Regions from separate parts of the Streptomyces sp. NPDC002742 genome, predicted to be linked through region 3. Evidence: riboswitches for the same ligand, from Rfam matches in the RefSeq annotation. Region 3 holds a riboswitch; each other region holds the start of a gene.
The links. Region 3 has a riboswitch for S-adenosylmethionine ahead of thrC (threonine synthase). Riboswitches for the same ligand answer to the same signal wherever they lie in the genome.

Region 1 (4,597 bases), on a different contig from region 3:
CCGCGTCGGTTGCACGGTGTCGGGTCGCAGCGCGATTTCGCCGACGGTCAGGCGTTCACCGTAGATGTCGGTGATCCTGATCGCGCCGCCGCATCCGCCGCCGTCTTCGGCGAGGAAGTAGTTGTAGTCGGTACGGGGCAACCGCCGCCAACCGTCGCCGCCGCGGAGTTCGAGCCGGGCCACCGGATTCCGGTGGCCGAGCACCTGGACCGCGCACCACCAGCGGCTGGACCCGGTCTTGTACCGGACCGCGATCGTTTCGGAGGTGCTCGGGCTCAGCAGTTTCCACGTGACCGGGATCCGCCCGGCCGTGGGATTCGCGAGCCGGGCGAACGCCTGTGCGCTGAGGTCGAGCTGCCCTGGGGCGCAGCCCACCGGGCATTCGTTGGTGATCCGTACGGTGACGGCCGCGCCGCCGGCCGCGCGGACAACGACGTACGCTCCGCACGCCTTGGACGTCTCGTAGTCGGTGTGGTTCATCGCGGCGGTCAGGAGGTCGTCGCTCGGGCCGTAGGAACAGGCACCGTCGCCCGATCCGGCGTCGTAGGTGGTGGCCACTCCCCGGTAGCCGACCCCGGGACGGATCCGTCCCGCGAGCGAGGCCGTCGTGGACACGGTCCGGGAGGTGTTCGAGGCCGACGGCCGCACCGGTGCGGTGGTGGTACCGGCCGCCGAGGTCGGGGAGGTACTCGAGCTCGGCGACCGTGTCGCGGTCGGGGACGCCGATCCGGCCGGAGCCCCCTGGCCGGGCGACTCGGTCCGTTGTGAACCGGCGAAGGCCGAGGCCGCGGCGTGCCCGGCACCGGCGTGGTGATCGGGGCGGAACGCCACGACAAGACTGACGAGAGCACCCACCGCGATCAGCGCGATGGGGGTGACGGTCGACAGCCTGAGCCGGCGCCCGCGGCGCCGCGCGGCCTGCCTCGTTGCCTTCATGCGCATCCGTTCCGGGGATCGAGCCGATGGTGTGTCCAACAGTGGCCGCGGGAAGCCAAAAGGTTGCCGCCCGATTCCGGTCCGCGCCGGACCGGCGTCCACCGGACGAGCACGACACCGGGTGTGGCGTCCCCGGCAGTTCCTGGAGCAGGGTCACATGGGTGACGGACCGGCGGATCGGCCGGACGGGGGTGGAGCGACGTGCTGAGGGGCGCTGGTCCCTCGGCGGAGGCCGGGAATCAGCCGCCGCTGCGTGCCCTGGTGTCCGCCGTGCCCCGGGCAGGGGGCGAGAACCCGGCGCTGTGCCACCGACGGCCGTCCCGGCGGGCCTGTTTCAGCCGTCGTCATTCCTTCTGGCCGCCGAACGTGTGGTGTGGGTGACGCGCCTCTACGCTCATAGCCTGCGCCGAACGTAGGCGGACCGCACGTGGACGGGGCGGACCCGTGGACCGTCCCGGCACGTGCTCTGTGTTCTGCGCGCGTGCTCCGTGTTCTGTGCAGTGGGCATGCGTTGGTTCCGGGGATGGGACAGAGTGTGGTCATGGGGCGCCTGTGGATGACGTGGTCGATCGACGGAGTCGGATCGGCCGGCCAGAACGTCGCGGACGTGGAGGCGGCCTGCCGTGCTCTGGTCGGCTCCGTCGAGCGGTCCCGGCGTGCCTTCGATGTGCCGGAGCCGTGGGAGGAGCTCCGTGAGTCGGCGCTGATCCTCCAGGACCGGATCCTGGGCTCGGGGCGCGAGGTCCTTGACCAGGGCCGACAGTGGACCTCGACTCTGAAGGGCGTGAGCATCATCCTGATTCCGCGCGACTGAACGGTCCGGACGCCGGAGAACCGGACGCCGGGCCCGGCGTCCGGTTCTCCGTTCGACCATGCGTGCCAGGACCGCAGTCATCTGGGCGGCCGGGGGCCCGGCCGGGTGGAACCCTCCCCGATTTCGTCGGGAAGGTCAGGCGCCGGCCGTGACGGGCGCCGCCTCTTCGTCGCCCCGGAAGGCGGGGTGGCCGCTCAGACGGCGTACGTAGTCCCGGAGCCGGTGATGCCCGCCGAGGATGTCCGACGGGCCGAGTCGGGTGAGCGCCACCCACACGTCCACGTCCGCCGCCGTCAGGTTCTCGCCCAACACATAGGACCGCTCCATGAGTTGGCAGTCCAGCAGCTCCAGGGCCGCCGAGAGCTCCGGGGGTTCGGCGGTCGGGGTGACGTCGCGGTCCAGCAGGTCGCGCAGGGCTTCGATGTCCGCGGTGAGAGCCGGCGGGCACAGTGTGGAAGGGTGCCCCGTGGTGTGGCCGGAGAGCAGCCCCGCGAGATCGCGGAGAATGTCCGGCGTGTGGTTGCTGACGATGCGTCCGCTCCAGCGGTCGCACAGCGCGGGTGCCGTCAGCGGTCCGTCGTAGTGGTGCTCGGTGGCCTCGTAGGCGCGGCGCAGTGAGGCGAAGGCGTCGGGTGTCCTGGCGGGGTGCGCCAGGACTGTGGTGGCGACCGAATCCTTCAGACCGAGCAGGTCGAGGGTGATCGCGATGCGCTGCGATAGCGGACAACTCTCCGACAGATACAGCTCGTAGCGGTGCGGCGCCGGGTAGAAGCCGCCGGCCAGGCCCACGCCGATACGGCTGTGGACGCGGTGGGAGAGGACGGACGGTGTCGTCACCTTCAGGCGAAGGCCCGAAGGGAACGAAACCTGGTCACAGGGACGTGAGTTGGCTGTACCGGAAGTGCGCGAAGCTGTCTCGGGCATTGACTCTCCCTTGGGGAACGAGGAAGCCACCGCCGCCTTTTGGGCACCAGCGGCCGAATGCGGATTGACGCGCCTGTCGGCACCGGTCCGGATCGAACGGACCGGTCGCGGATCAGTAGGCGCTGGAGACACGCAACAGATCGATGTGCAGGCGCCTCGTCAAACCGTTCCTGGGCAATTCCCACCGGTCCCGACTCCAGGCTCGCGAGACGCGAGACCACGCTTGCCCCACCGCACCGGCGGGACCCGGTCGTCACCCGGGGCACCCCGTCGCGGTGGAAGGGTTGCCTGTCAGCGAGCCGGGGCCGATGACCACAGGAGCGGGCGAACCGCACCGTGGGCGCTGACAATCGTGACCGTCCAGGCCAGTCTCGGTGCGACCTGTCGCGCCGTCAAGAAGGCCGGGCGCGCGGTCTCACCTGGTGGTCATCCGCATTGACATTCTTTTCGGGGCGGGCCTAACGTGCGGCGCACAACGGGATGCCTCAGGGCCGGAGAAGAGAAATGGTGACGGCGATGCACGCAGCTGACGGGACGGCCGCATGGCGGCGTCCGGGCCGCGATGTGCTGTGCGCCGACCGCTCCGTGGACCTGCTGCGTGTCAGCAGCGCACTGTGTACGGGCACATGTCGCCCGCTCTGCCACGGCTGACGGCTTTTCCTCTGCGTCTCTGACGAACACCGCTGTCGCGGTGTGCCCCTTCTTCGTCCAGCCCCTGTTCCACGTGCACCCGTGCGTCGATCCGCGCTGAGCCGCTCCGGCTCCGCGTCGTGCCGCCGCTCGCCGTGGTCCGGGGTGTCCGCATCCGCTGGAGCTCTCCATGAGTCAATCTCCCGGCACAGCTGTGTCCTTTGGATCAGCGCCGCCCGCCGAGGCGATCCCCCGTCCTGACGTCCCCGCCCCGCCGAAGCCCCTGGCGGCTCAGCGGGTCCTTCCGCTCCGGCGCCCCGGCCGCTGGATCATCACGGCCGTCGTGCTCGTACTGGTCGCCCAGATCACCCACGGCCTGGTGACCAACCCCTTCTACCAGTGGGACCGTTTCCAGTACTGGTTCCTGCGCCCGACGATCCTCGACGGACTGCTCATCACTCTCGAAGTCGCCTTCTACAGCGCGATATTGGGTTTGCTGGGCGGCATCCTGCTGGCGCTGGCCCGGCTCTCTCCGAGCCCGGTGCTGCGCGCGGTGAGCTGGGTCTACACCTGGCTGTTCCGCTCGGTACCGCTCATCGTCGTCCTGCTGTTCCTCTACAACTTCAGCGCCCTGTACCAGACGTTGAGCGTCGGCGTGCCCTTCGGCCCGGCCTTCTTCACCTTCGACGAGTCCCGCCTCGCCACCGACATGGCCGTCGCCGTCATCGGACTCAGCCTGAACGAAGCGGCGTACGCCTCCGAAGTGGTGCGGGGCGGCATCCTCTCGGTCGACCAGGGCCAGCACGAGGCGGCCTCCGCCCTTGGCCTGCCGAGGCGGTACCAGTTCGCGAAGATCGTCTTCCCGCAGGCGCTGCGCTCCATCACCCCCAACTACGTGAACCAGTTGATCGGCCTCATCAAGGGCACCTCGCTGGTCTTCTACGTCTCCCTGCTGGACCTGTTCGGCTCCGTGCAGAGCATGGGCAGTACCTATCCCGGCGACATCGTGCCGCTGCTCCTCGTCGCCACAGCCTGGTACCTGATCCTCACCAGCGTCGTGTCCGTCATCCAGTTCTACGTCGAGCGGTACTACTCGCGGGGCGCTGTGCGCACCCTGCCGCCGACCCCGTTGCAGAAAGTACGGAACGGTCTGCGCGATGTGCGGGCCCGGGTCCGGAGGGAGACGGCGATATGACCGGCGAAGCGCGTCAGGCGACGGTGAAGACCAGGACGGGTCCGCAGGAGCAGGAGCAGGAGCAGCAGCAGGAGCGGGAGCGGGAGCAGGGGCAGGGG
Region 2 (4,597 bases), on a different contig from region 3:
CGCCGTCGCGGGACCGCGACGCCCGCTCCGGGGGTGCTGCGGGGGCCTCAGGTGGATCAGCCGGGCCAGGTGGACCGCGAGTAGGGTGAGATCCCCAGCAGCGGCCCCCTAGGGAGAGAACCAGCCGTGATCACCGCGATCGTCCTCATCAAGACCAGCGTGGACCGGATCCCAGAGATCGCCGAGTCGATCGCGTCGCTGGAGAGCGTCAGCGAGGTCTTCTCCGTCACCGGCACCTACGACCTGATCGCGATGGTCCGGGTCAAGGCCCACGACGACCTCGCGGACGTCATTCCGGGCAAGATCAGCAAGATCCCGGGCGTCGAGGCGACGGACACGCACGTGGCGTTCCGTACGTACTCCCAGCACGACCTGGAGGCGGCGTTCGCGATCGGTCTCGACTCCTGACCGACGCGACACCGCCTCCGGACACCTCCTCCGGGCGGACGGCTCGGGGCGTCAGACCGCCGGGACGCAGCGGCCGCCCTCGGTGCGGTACTGCCAGCGAGCGCCGTCCCTGACGAGCTCGCGCACCGCGCGGACGAACCGCTCGACGTGCTCGTCGGGGGTACCGGCCCCGAAGCTGACGCGGATGGCGTTGAGGGACTTCTCGCCGGGGGCCGCCTCGGGGGCGCCGCACTCCCCCTGGCTCTCCGGGGCGCTGCCGAGCAGCGTGCGGACCAGCGGGTGGGCGCAGAAGAGGCCGTCACGGACACCGATGCCGTACTCGGCGGAGAGCGCCGCCGCGAAGTGCGAGCTGTTCCAGCCCTCGACGACGAAGGAGATGACGCCGACCCGCGGGGCGTCGTCACCGAAGAGCGAGAGGACCCGGACCTCGGGGACCTCGGCGAGGCCCGCGCGGACGGTACGGATCAGGTGCTGCTCCCGGGCGACGAGCTGGTCGAAGCCCTCCTCGGTGAGCGCCTTGCAGGCCGACGCGATCGAGTAGGCGCCGATGACGTTCGGCGAGCCGGCCTCGTGCCGGGCGGCGCTGTCGTGCCACTCCACGTCCACGCCGCCGTCCGCGCGCCGGGTGACCTTGCGGCTGGCGCCGCCGCCCGCGAGGTAGGGCTCGGCGGCGAGCAGCCAGTCGGAGCGGCCCGCGAGGACTCCGGAGCCGAAGGGCGCGTACAGCTTGTGCCCGGAGAAGGCGACCCAGTCGACGTCGAGGTCCTTCACCGACACCGGGTGGTGCGGGGCGAGTTGCGCGGCGTCGAGGACGATGCGGGCTCCGTGGGCGTGCGCGGCGGCGGCCAGCTCGCGCACCGGCCACAGCTCCCCGGTGACGTTCGAGGCGCCGGTGACACAGACCAGGGCAGGTCCGTACGGGTCACGGTCGGCGAGGGCGCGCTCCAGCGTCTCGACGGCCTCGTCCGGGGTGCGCGGGGCGTTCAGGTAGGTCACCCGGGCGTCGCGCCAGGGGAGCAGCGAGGCGTGGTGCTCGGTCTCGAAGACGAAGACCTGGCAGTCGGCCGGGAGCGCGGCGGCGAGCAGGTTGAGCGAGTCGGTGGTGGAACGGGTGAAGACCACCTGGTCGCCGGCGCGGCAGTCGAGGAACTCCTCGACGGTCCTGCGGGCGTTCTCGAAGAGGTCGGTGGACAGCTGCGAGAGGTAGCCGGCGCCCCGGTGGACGCTGCCGTAGTACGGCGCGTACGCGGCCACGTCGTCCCACACCCGCTGGAGGGCGGGCGCGCTGGCGGCGTAGTCGAGGGCCGCGTAGGTCACCTCGCCGCCGGTGACGAGCGGGACGGTGACATCCCGGCCCAGAACGGCCAGGGGGGCACAAACGGACTGGTCGGCGGCAACGGTGGAGACAGACATGGCGAGCTCCTGTGAGAGGCAGGCGGGATCACCGCGCGAGGCGGCCGCCCGCAGGCAGCGCTCAACGCAGGGAAAGGTGAAAAGGGTGTGCGGGGGCGGGGCTCTACGCCCTATCGCATTCGCTTGCTCACAGAAGGCTCCCTCGAACGACCAGGACCCCTGGTTGCGTCCGCCCGGAGGGCGGGAGGGGTCCGCGCTTGCCGTAGGCCTCGCTGCCTACGACCTGGTCTTCACCCGGGGCACCCCGCCACGGACGGAGGGTTGCCGGACAGCCGGCCGGGGCCTGATGGCTGTCACTCATGACCTGGTACAGCATCTTGCCAGAGGATCTTCCACGCGCAAGGCGCAGTCCGGATCCTGGACTGCGCCTCGCTCCGTGTCTCTGGCGGATCAGGCGGATCCGGCGGATCAGGCGGATCAGGCGGATCAGGCGGATCAGGCGTTGCTGGCGGCCACCCAGCGCTCCAGGGTGCGCTTCGCGGCGCCGGAGTCGATCGCCTCGGCCGCCTTCTCCATTCCGTCGCGGAGCTGGTCCGCGAGCGGCGCGCCGGTCGGCGACAGGGCCACCAGGGCCGCCGCCGAGTTCAGCAGGACCGCGTCCCGTACGGGGCCCTTCTCGCCGTCCAGGACGCGCCGGGCGACCTCCGCGTTGTACGAGGCGTCGGCGCCGCGCAGGGCCTCCACCGGGACGATGCCGAGCCCGACGTCGCGCGGGTCGAAGCGCTCCTCGGTGACCGAGCCGTCGCGGACCACCCAGACGTGGGAACCCGCGGTGGTGGTCAGTTCGTCGAGGCCGTCGTCGCCGCGGAAGACCAGCGAGGAGTTGCCGCGCTCGGCGAAAACGCCCGCCACGATCGGCGCCATCCGGGGATCGGCGACACCGACCGCCTGGGCCTTCACCCGTGCCGGGTTCGTCAGCGGGCCGAGCACGTTGAAGGTCGTCCGGATGCCCAACTGGCCGCGCGCCGCCGCCACATGACGCAGCGCCGGGTGGAACTTGACCGCGAAGCAGAAGGTGATCCCGGCTTCCTCCGCGACCTCGGCGACCCGCTTCACCGTCAGCTGGAGATTGACGCCGAGCTTCTCCAGGACGTCGGACGAACCGGACGCGGAGGACGCGGCCCGGTTGCCGTGCTTGACGACCTTGGCGCCGGTGCCGGCCACCACGATCGAGGACATCGTGGAGATGTTCACCGTCTTCGCGCCGTCGCCGCCCGTGCCGACGATGTCGACGGTGTGTCCGGGCACCTCGATCACATTGGCGTGCTCGTACATCGCCCGGACGAGTCCGGTGATCTCCTGGACGGTCTCGCCCTTGGCCCGCAGGGCCACCACGAACCCGGCGATCTGCGCGTCGGTCGCCTCGCCGCGCATGATGCGGTCCATCGCCCAGGCCGTGTCGTCCGCGCTCTGGTCGCGGCCTTCGAGCAGTCCGTTCAGTACCGCGGGCCAGGAACGGCCCGCCGCGGTGTCGCCTCCAGCGGGGTTCACAGCGCTCATGGTCGCTCCTGGGTTCGTGGGTCACGCGGTCGCGGGTGACACGGGTCGTGGGGTGACGCGGGGTGGATCGCCCCGCACCACCGGGTGAGTCCACCCTATCCAGCCCCGAGGACGGCAAAGAGCCCCGTCCATGTCATGGACGGGGCTCCAGCCGTGGCGAACAGCAGGGGATCAGTGGTGGCCGTGGCCGCTCGTGATCTCCTTGTACTCCTCGACGGTGGGCTTGGGGATCTGGCCTTCGTCCCCGTAGAAGCCCTCGCTCATCCTGGCGCGCAGCTTCTGCGCGCCCGAGACCTTGCGCTCGACACCGTTCTCGTCGACCGTCGGGCCGATCTCGGCCGGCTTGTACTGCTCGTGCGCGGTGAGCGTGTGCAGCGCGTCCTGGCTGAGCGGCTCGTGGACCTCGATGAACTCACCGTGCGGCAGGCGCTTGATGATGCCCGACTCGCGGCCGTGCAGCACCTTGTCCCGGTCCCGGCGCTGGAGGCCGAGGCAGATCCGCTTGGTGGCCATGAAGGTGAGCACCGGCACGACGAAGAAGGCGATCCGCACGAACCAGGTGATCGAGTTGATCGCCAGGTGGAAGTGCGTGGCCCAGATGTCGTTGCCGCCGCCGACGAGCAGCACGAAGTACCAGCTGATCCAGGCGGCACCGAACGCGGTCCGGGTCGGGACGTTGCGCGGGCGGTCCAGGATGTGGTGCTCGCGCTTGTCGCCGGTGACCCAGGACTCGATGAACGGGTAGACCGCGATCGCGACCAGGACCAGCGGGAAGATCACCAGCGGGATGAACACGCCCAGGACGAGCGTGTGACCCCAGAGGTTGATCTCCCAGCCCGGCATGACACGGATCAGGCCTTCGGAGAAGCCCATGTACCAGTCGGGCTGGGCGCCCGTGGACACCATGTCCGGACGGTACGGACCCATCGACCAGATCGGGTTGATCGAGGCGATCGCCGCGACGGCCGCGATGACACCGAAGACCAGGAAGAAGAAGCCTCCGGCCTTGGCCATGTAGACCGGCAGCAGCGGCATGCCCACGACGTTGTTGTTCGTCTTGCCGGGGCCCGCGAACTGCGTGTGCTTGTGGTAGAAGACCAGGATCAGGTGGCCCACCACGAGGCCGAGCATGATGCCCGGCAGCAGCAGCACGTGCACCGAGTAGAAGCGGGCCACGAAGTCGCCGCCCGGGAACTCGCCGCCGAACAGGAAGAACGACAGGTACGTGCCCACGATCGGCACGGACAGGACCGCGCCCTCCATGAAGCGGACACCG
Region 3 (4,597 bases):
ATCTGTCCAACTGCCCTCTGCAACAGGTCAATCGGACGAGAATTCTGGGCATGGCTGATCAATGATATACGGAGAACCCGCAATGATTCAGGGCAAGTCGGGCCCCGTAAATGCCATAAACGGCCCATAAAGGCGAGGCAGTTTGGCTACTTCTTGTCGGCCGCCGAACGGGTACTCATATGCGCCCGGCATGAAACCGACAGCGAAAGCGGAGCGACTTCCCCAACCCTAGCGCGTTCAACCATGCAGAATTGCCCCCTCCGTTTCTCTCACGGAGGGGGCAATTCGATGAACTCAGCGTGTTCGGCATTACCGAGGGTAACGATCAGCCTCCGGCGACGGCCGGAATGATCGAGACGCCCACACCGTCCGGGGTCGCCGTTTCGAGACCCTGCTCGAACCTCACGTCGTCGTCGTTGACGTACACGTTGACGAAGCGGCGCAGCTTGCCCTGGTCGTCCAGAACGCGCGCGGCGATGCCCGTGTGGTTCTTCTCCAGGTCGGTGATGACCTCGGCGAGGGTCGTGCCCTCGGCTGTCACCTCGGCGGCGCCGCCGGTGTAGGTGCGCAGGATGGTGGGGATGCGGACGTTGACGCTCATGATGCGAGGCCAGCCTCTCGGAAGGAGTCGAGGTTCGGACGGATGGTCGCGGTCAGTCCGGTGTCCGAGGCCACCGCGTCCAGGGTCTTGAGGCCGTCGCCGGTGTTCAGCACGACCGTGGTGAGGGCCGGGTCGAGGAGACCGTTCTCGATCAGCTTGCGGGTGACGCCGACGGTCACCCCGCCGGCCGTCTCCGCGAAGATGCCCTCGGTGCGCGCGAGCAGCTTGATCGCGTCGACGATCTGCTCGTCGTTCACGTCCTCCACCGCGCCGCCGGTGCGCCGGGCGATGTCGAGCACGTACGGCCCGTCCGCGGGGTTGCCGATGGCGAGCGACTTGGCGATGGTGTCCGGCTTCTGCGGCCGTACGACGTCGTGACCGGCCTTGTAGGCGACGGACACCGGGGAGCAGCCCTCGGCCTGGGCGCCGAAGATCTTGTACGGCTTGTCCTCGACGAGCCCGAGCTTGACGAGCTCCTGGAGACCCTTGTCGATCTTCGTGAGCTGGGAGCCGGAGGCGATCGGCACGACGAGCTGGTCCGGCAGCTTCCAGCCGAGCTGTTCACAGATCTCGTAGGCCAGCGTCTTGGAGCCCTCGGCGTAGTACGGCCGCAGGTTGACGTTGACGAAGCCCCAGCCCTCGCCGGCCGGGTCGCCGATCAGCTCGGAGCAGAAGCGGTTCACGTCGTCGTAGTTGCCCTGGATGCCGACGAGCTCGCCGCCGTAGACCGCGGCCATGACGACCTTGCCCTGCTCCAGGTCGTGCGGGATGAACACGCAGGAGCGGAAGCCGGCGCGGGCCGCCGCGGCGCCCACGGCGCCGGCGAGGTTGCCGGTCGAGGAGCAGGAGAGGGTGGTGAAGCCGAAGGCGCGGGCGGCTTCGATGGCCTGGGCGACGACGCGGTCCTTGAAGGAGTGCGTCGGGTTGCCGGAGTCGTCCTTGACGAAGAGCTTTCCGGCCTCGACACCGAGCTCGCGGGCCAGGTTGTCGGCCTGGACGAGCTTGGTCCAGCCGGGATTGATGTTCGGCTTGTCCGCCACGTCCGCGGGGACGGGCAGGAGGGGCGCGTAGCGCCAGATGTTCGCGGGTCCCGCTTCGATGCGCTTACGGAGCTCTTCGGTCTCGTAGGCCGAGAAGTCGTAGGCGATCTCCAGCGGGCCGAAACACTCCTCGCAGGCGAAGACCGGGCCGAGTGGGACGCGGTGTCCGCACTCGCGGCAGGAAAGCGCCGCGGCCGGGCCGAGATCCACCGCGTCGGCGGAGTTCGTGGTACTTGCATCTGTCTGCGCAGCCATGGAGGCGAGGCCCTTTCCTCATCTTCCTCACGACGCACTTCGCCGTGAGACGGATTTGGCACCTTCCCTAGCCGGGAGCCTCGCGACGCGATCGACATCGATCGGTACGAGACCGGCTGGAGGGTTGCCGGGGCTTCATCGGGCCGTATCCCTCTGCCCCTCTGGATGAGCGGTATTTGATTGTTGAACTGTTGAACGCGATACATGCCGATGATCCAGGACATGCGATGGTCATCCGCGTTGTTCAAGACTGTAACCGAAGGCCAGGACAGTTGAGATAGTCGTCCGAACCGCGAGACGACGGCAATCGATCTGCCGCTGGCCGCAGCGGGCACGCCGATGAGAGCGTGTGATCAGACAGTGAGGAGCCGCAGACCGTGCTGAAAGACGTCGAAAGCTGGCTGAGCACACGCTCCTGGTCCGTGACCGACCGCCCGCTCCACAGGCTCATGGCCGCGAAACGCGTCAGCGGTTCGACGGTCAGCGTCGTACTGCCCGCGCTCAACGAGGAGGAGACGGTCGGCGAGATCGTCGCGATCATCCGCCACGACCTGATGCAGCAGGTGCCCCTCGTCGACGAGATCGTCGTCGTCGACTCGGGCTCCACGGACCGCACCTCCGCGGTCGCCGCCGCCGCGGGCGCGCGCGTCGTGCACCGCGACGACATCCTCCCGCGGATCCCGGCCGTGCCCGGCAAGGGCGAGGTGCTGTGGAGGTCGCTGCTCGTGACGAGCGGGGACATCGTCTGTTTCATCGACGCGGACCTCAAGGAGTTCTCTTCCGACTTCGTCTCCGGGATCGTGGGCCCGCTGCTCACCGAACCCGGCGTCGATCTGGTCAAGGCCATGTACGACCGTCCACTCGGCGGCGCCACCGGCCAGGGCGGCCGGGTCACCGAGCTGATGGCCCGCCCCCTGCTGAACATGCACTGGCCGCAGCTCGCGGGCTTCGTCCAGCCGCTCGGCGGCGAGTACGCGGCCCGCCGCTCGCTGCTCGAACAGCTCCCGTTCCCCGTCGGCTACGGCGTCGAACTGGGCATGCTCGTCGACGCCCTGCACCTGGTGGGCCTGGACGCCCTCGCCCAGGTCGACGTCGGGGTGCGCAAACACCGCCACCAGGACGGCCAGGCGCTGGGCCGGATGGCCGCCGCGATCTACCGCACCGCCCAGCTCCGGCTGGCCCGCGGCCATCTGATCCGCCCCGCCCTCACCCAGTTCGAGCGCGGCCGGGACGGTTTCCAGCCGCGCACGTACTCGGTCGACACGGAGGAAAGGCCACCGATGACCGAAATCTCCGAGTACCAGCGGCGCAGGGCCGCGTAGACCAGCCCGACCGGCCGTGCTTCGCATACGGCCGAAGGGAACGTTTGAGCGTTTCGACACGGGGCTAGGTTTCGAGGCATGGCTTCAACGCACGGTGCCCACCGGATTCTGGTCGCGTCCAACCGCGGCCCGATCACCTACGAGGTACGGGAGGACGACTCGCTGCACGCCCGGCGCGGCGGCGGCGGTCTCGTCTCGGGCCTCTCGGCGATCGGGCCGGACGCGGGCGCCCTATGGGTGTGCTCCGCCCTCGGCGACGGCGACCGGGAGGCCGTACGGCGCGGAGTCGGCGAGGACGGCGTACGAATGCTCGCCATCGACGCCGAGGTGCACGCCGCCGCGTACAACGGCATCGCCAACTCCGTGCTCTGGTTCGTCCACCACATGCTGTACCAGACCCCGCTGGAGCCGGTCTTCGACGCGGAGTTCCGGCGCCAGTGGGACTCGTACCGCACCTACAACCGCGCCTTCGCCGAGGCGCTGGCCGAGGAGGCCGCCGACGGCGCCTCCGTGCTGGTCCAGGACTACCACCTGTGCCTGGTGCCGGGGATGCTCCGCGAGCTGCGCCCCGACCTGCGCATCGGCCACTTCTCCCACACTCCGTGGGCGCCCGAGGACTACTTCCGGATGCTGCCCGACGACATCCGCGCCGAGCTGCTGGACGGCATGCTCGGCGCGGACCGGGTGGCGTTCCTGACCTGGCGGTGGGCGAGCGCGTTCATGCGGTGCGCGGCCGAGACCGACCCCGAGCGCTACCGCGTGACCCCGCCCTCGGACGCGGCGCCCGCGGTCGAGCACCTGGACGGCGGCCCGCCCCGCCGGACCCGCGTCGGTGTGCACGGCCTCGGCGCGGACGCCGAGTTCCTGCGCGAGCGCTCGCACCGGGCGGACGTCGAGGAGCGGATGGCCGCGCTGCGCGAGGAGATCGGCGAGGGCCGCAGGACCGTCGTGCGTGTCGACCGGACCGAACTGTCCAAGAACATCGTGCGGGGGATGCTGGCGTACCGGCAGCTCCTCGACGAGCACCCGGAGTGGCGCGAGCGGGTCGTCCACGTGGCGTTCGCCTATCCCTCGCGGCAGGACCTCGCGGTGTACCGGGACTACACGGCCGAGGTGCAGCGGGTCGCCGACGAGATCAACTCCCGTTACGGGACGCCGGGTTGGACCCCTGTGGTGCTGCACGTCAAGGACGACTTCGCGCGCTCGCTCGCCGCGTACCGACTGGCCGACGTCGCCCTCGTCAACCCCATCCGGGACGGCATGAACCTCGTCGCCAAGGAGGTCCCTGTCGTCTCCGACGAGGGCTGCGCGCTGGTGCTCTCGCGGGAGGCCGGGGCGTACGAGGAACTGGGCGAGGACGCGATCTCCGTGAACCCGTA

Region 1: linked by a shared signal. The riboswitch ahead of ACFYW8_RS23985 (putative leader peptide) and the one ahead of thrC (threonine synthase) in region 3 are both predicted to bind S-adenosylmethionine.
Region 2: linked by a shared signal. The riboswitch ahead of ACFYW8_RS17305 (aminotransferase class V-fold PLP-dependent enzyme) and the one ahead of thrC (threonine synthase) in region 3 are both predicted to bind S-adenosylmethionine.

Annotation. Positions count from the first base shown of each region.
Region 1 is NZ_JBIAQF010000013.1:76,563-81,159, reverse strand. It holds gene ACFYW8_RS24000 (expansin EXLX1 family cellulose-binding protein) at 1-936, opposite strand, end outside; gene ACFYW8_RS23995 (hypothetical protein) at 1,478-1,750, shown strand; gene ACFYW8_RS23990 (cell envelope biogenesis protein OmpA) at 1,886-2,587, opposite strand; gene ACFYW8_RS23985 (putative leader peptide) at 2,787-2,906, opposite strand; SAM riboswitch class IV at 2,889-3,032, opposite strand; gene ACFYW8_RS23980 (amino acid ABC transporter permease) at 3,495-4,499, shown strand; gene ACFYW8_RS23975 (amino acid ABC transporter ATP-binding protein) at 4,496-4,597, shown strand, end outside.
Region 2 is NZ_JBIAQF010000008.1:349,072-353,668, forward strand. It holds gene ACFYW8_RS17295 (rhomboid family intramembrane serine protease) at 1-84, shown strand, start outside; gene ACFYW8_RS17300 (Lrp/AsnC ligand binding domain-containing protein) at 127-408, shown strand; gene ACFYW8_RS17305 (aminotransferase class V-fold PLP-dependent enzyme) at 460-1,821, opposite strand; SAM riboswitch class IV at 2,010-2,126, opposite strand; gene trpD (anthranilate phosphoribosyltransferase) at 2,257-3,321, opposite strand; gene ACFYW8_RS17315 (cytochrome bc complex cytochrome b subunit) at 3,493-4,597, opposite strand, start outside.
Region 3 is NZ_JBIAQF010000005.1:239,545-244,141, forward strand. It holds gene ACFYW8_RS10445 (MoaD/ThiS family protein) at 326-601, opposite strand; gene thrC (threonine synthase) at 598-1,896, opposite strand; SAM riboswitch class I at 1,912-2,068, opposite strand; gene ACFYW8_RS10455 (glucosyl-3-phosphoglycerate synthase) at 2,274-3,218, shown strand; gene ACFYW8_RS10460 (trehalose-6-phosphate synthase) at 3,297-4,597, shown strand, end outside.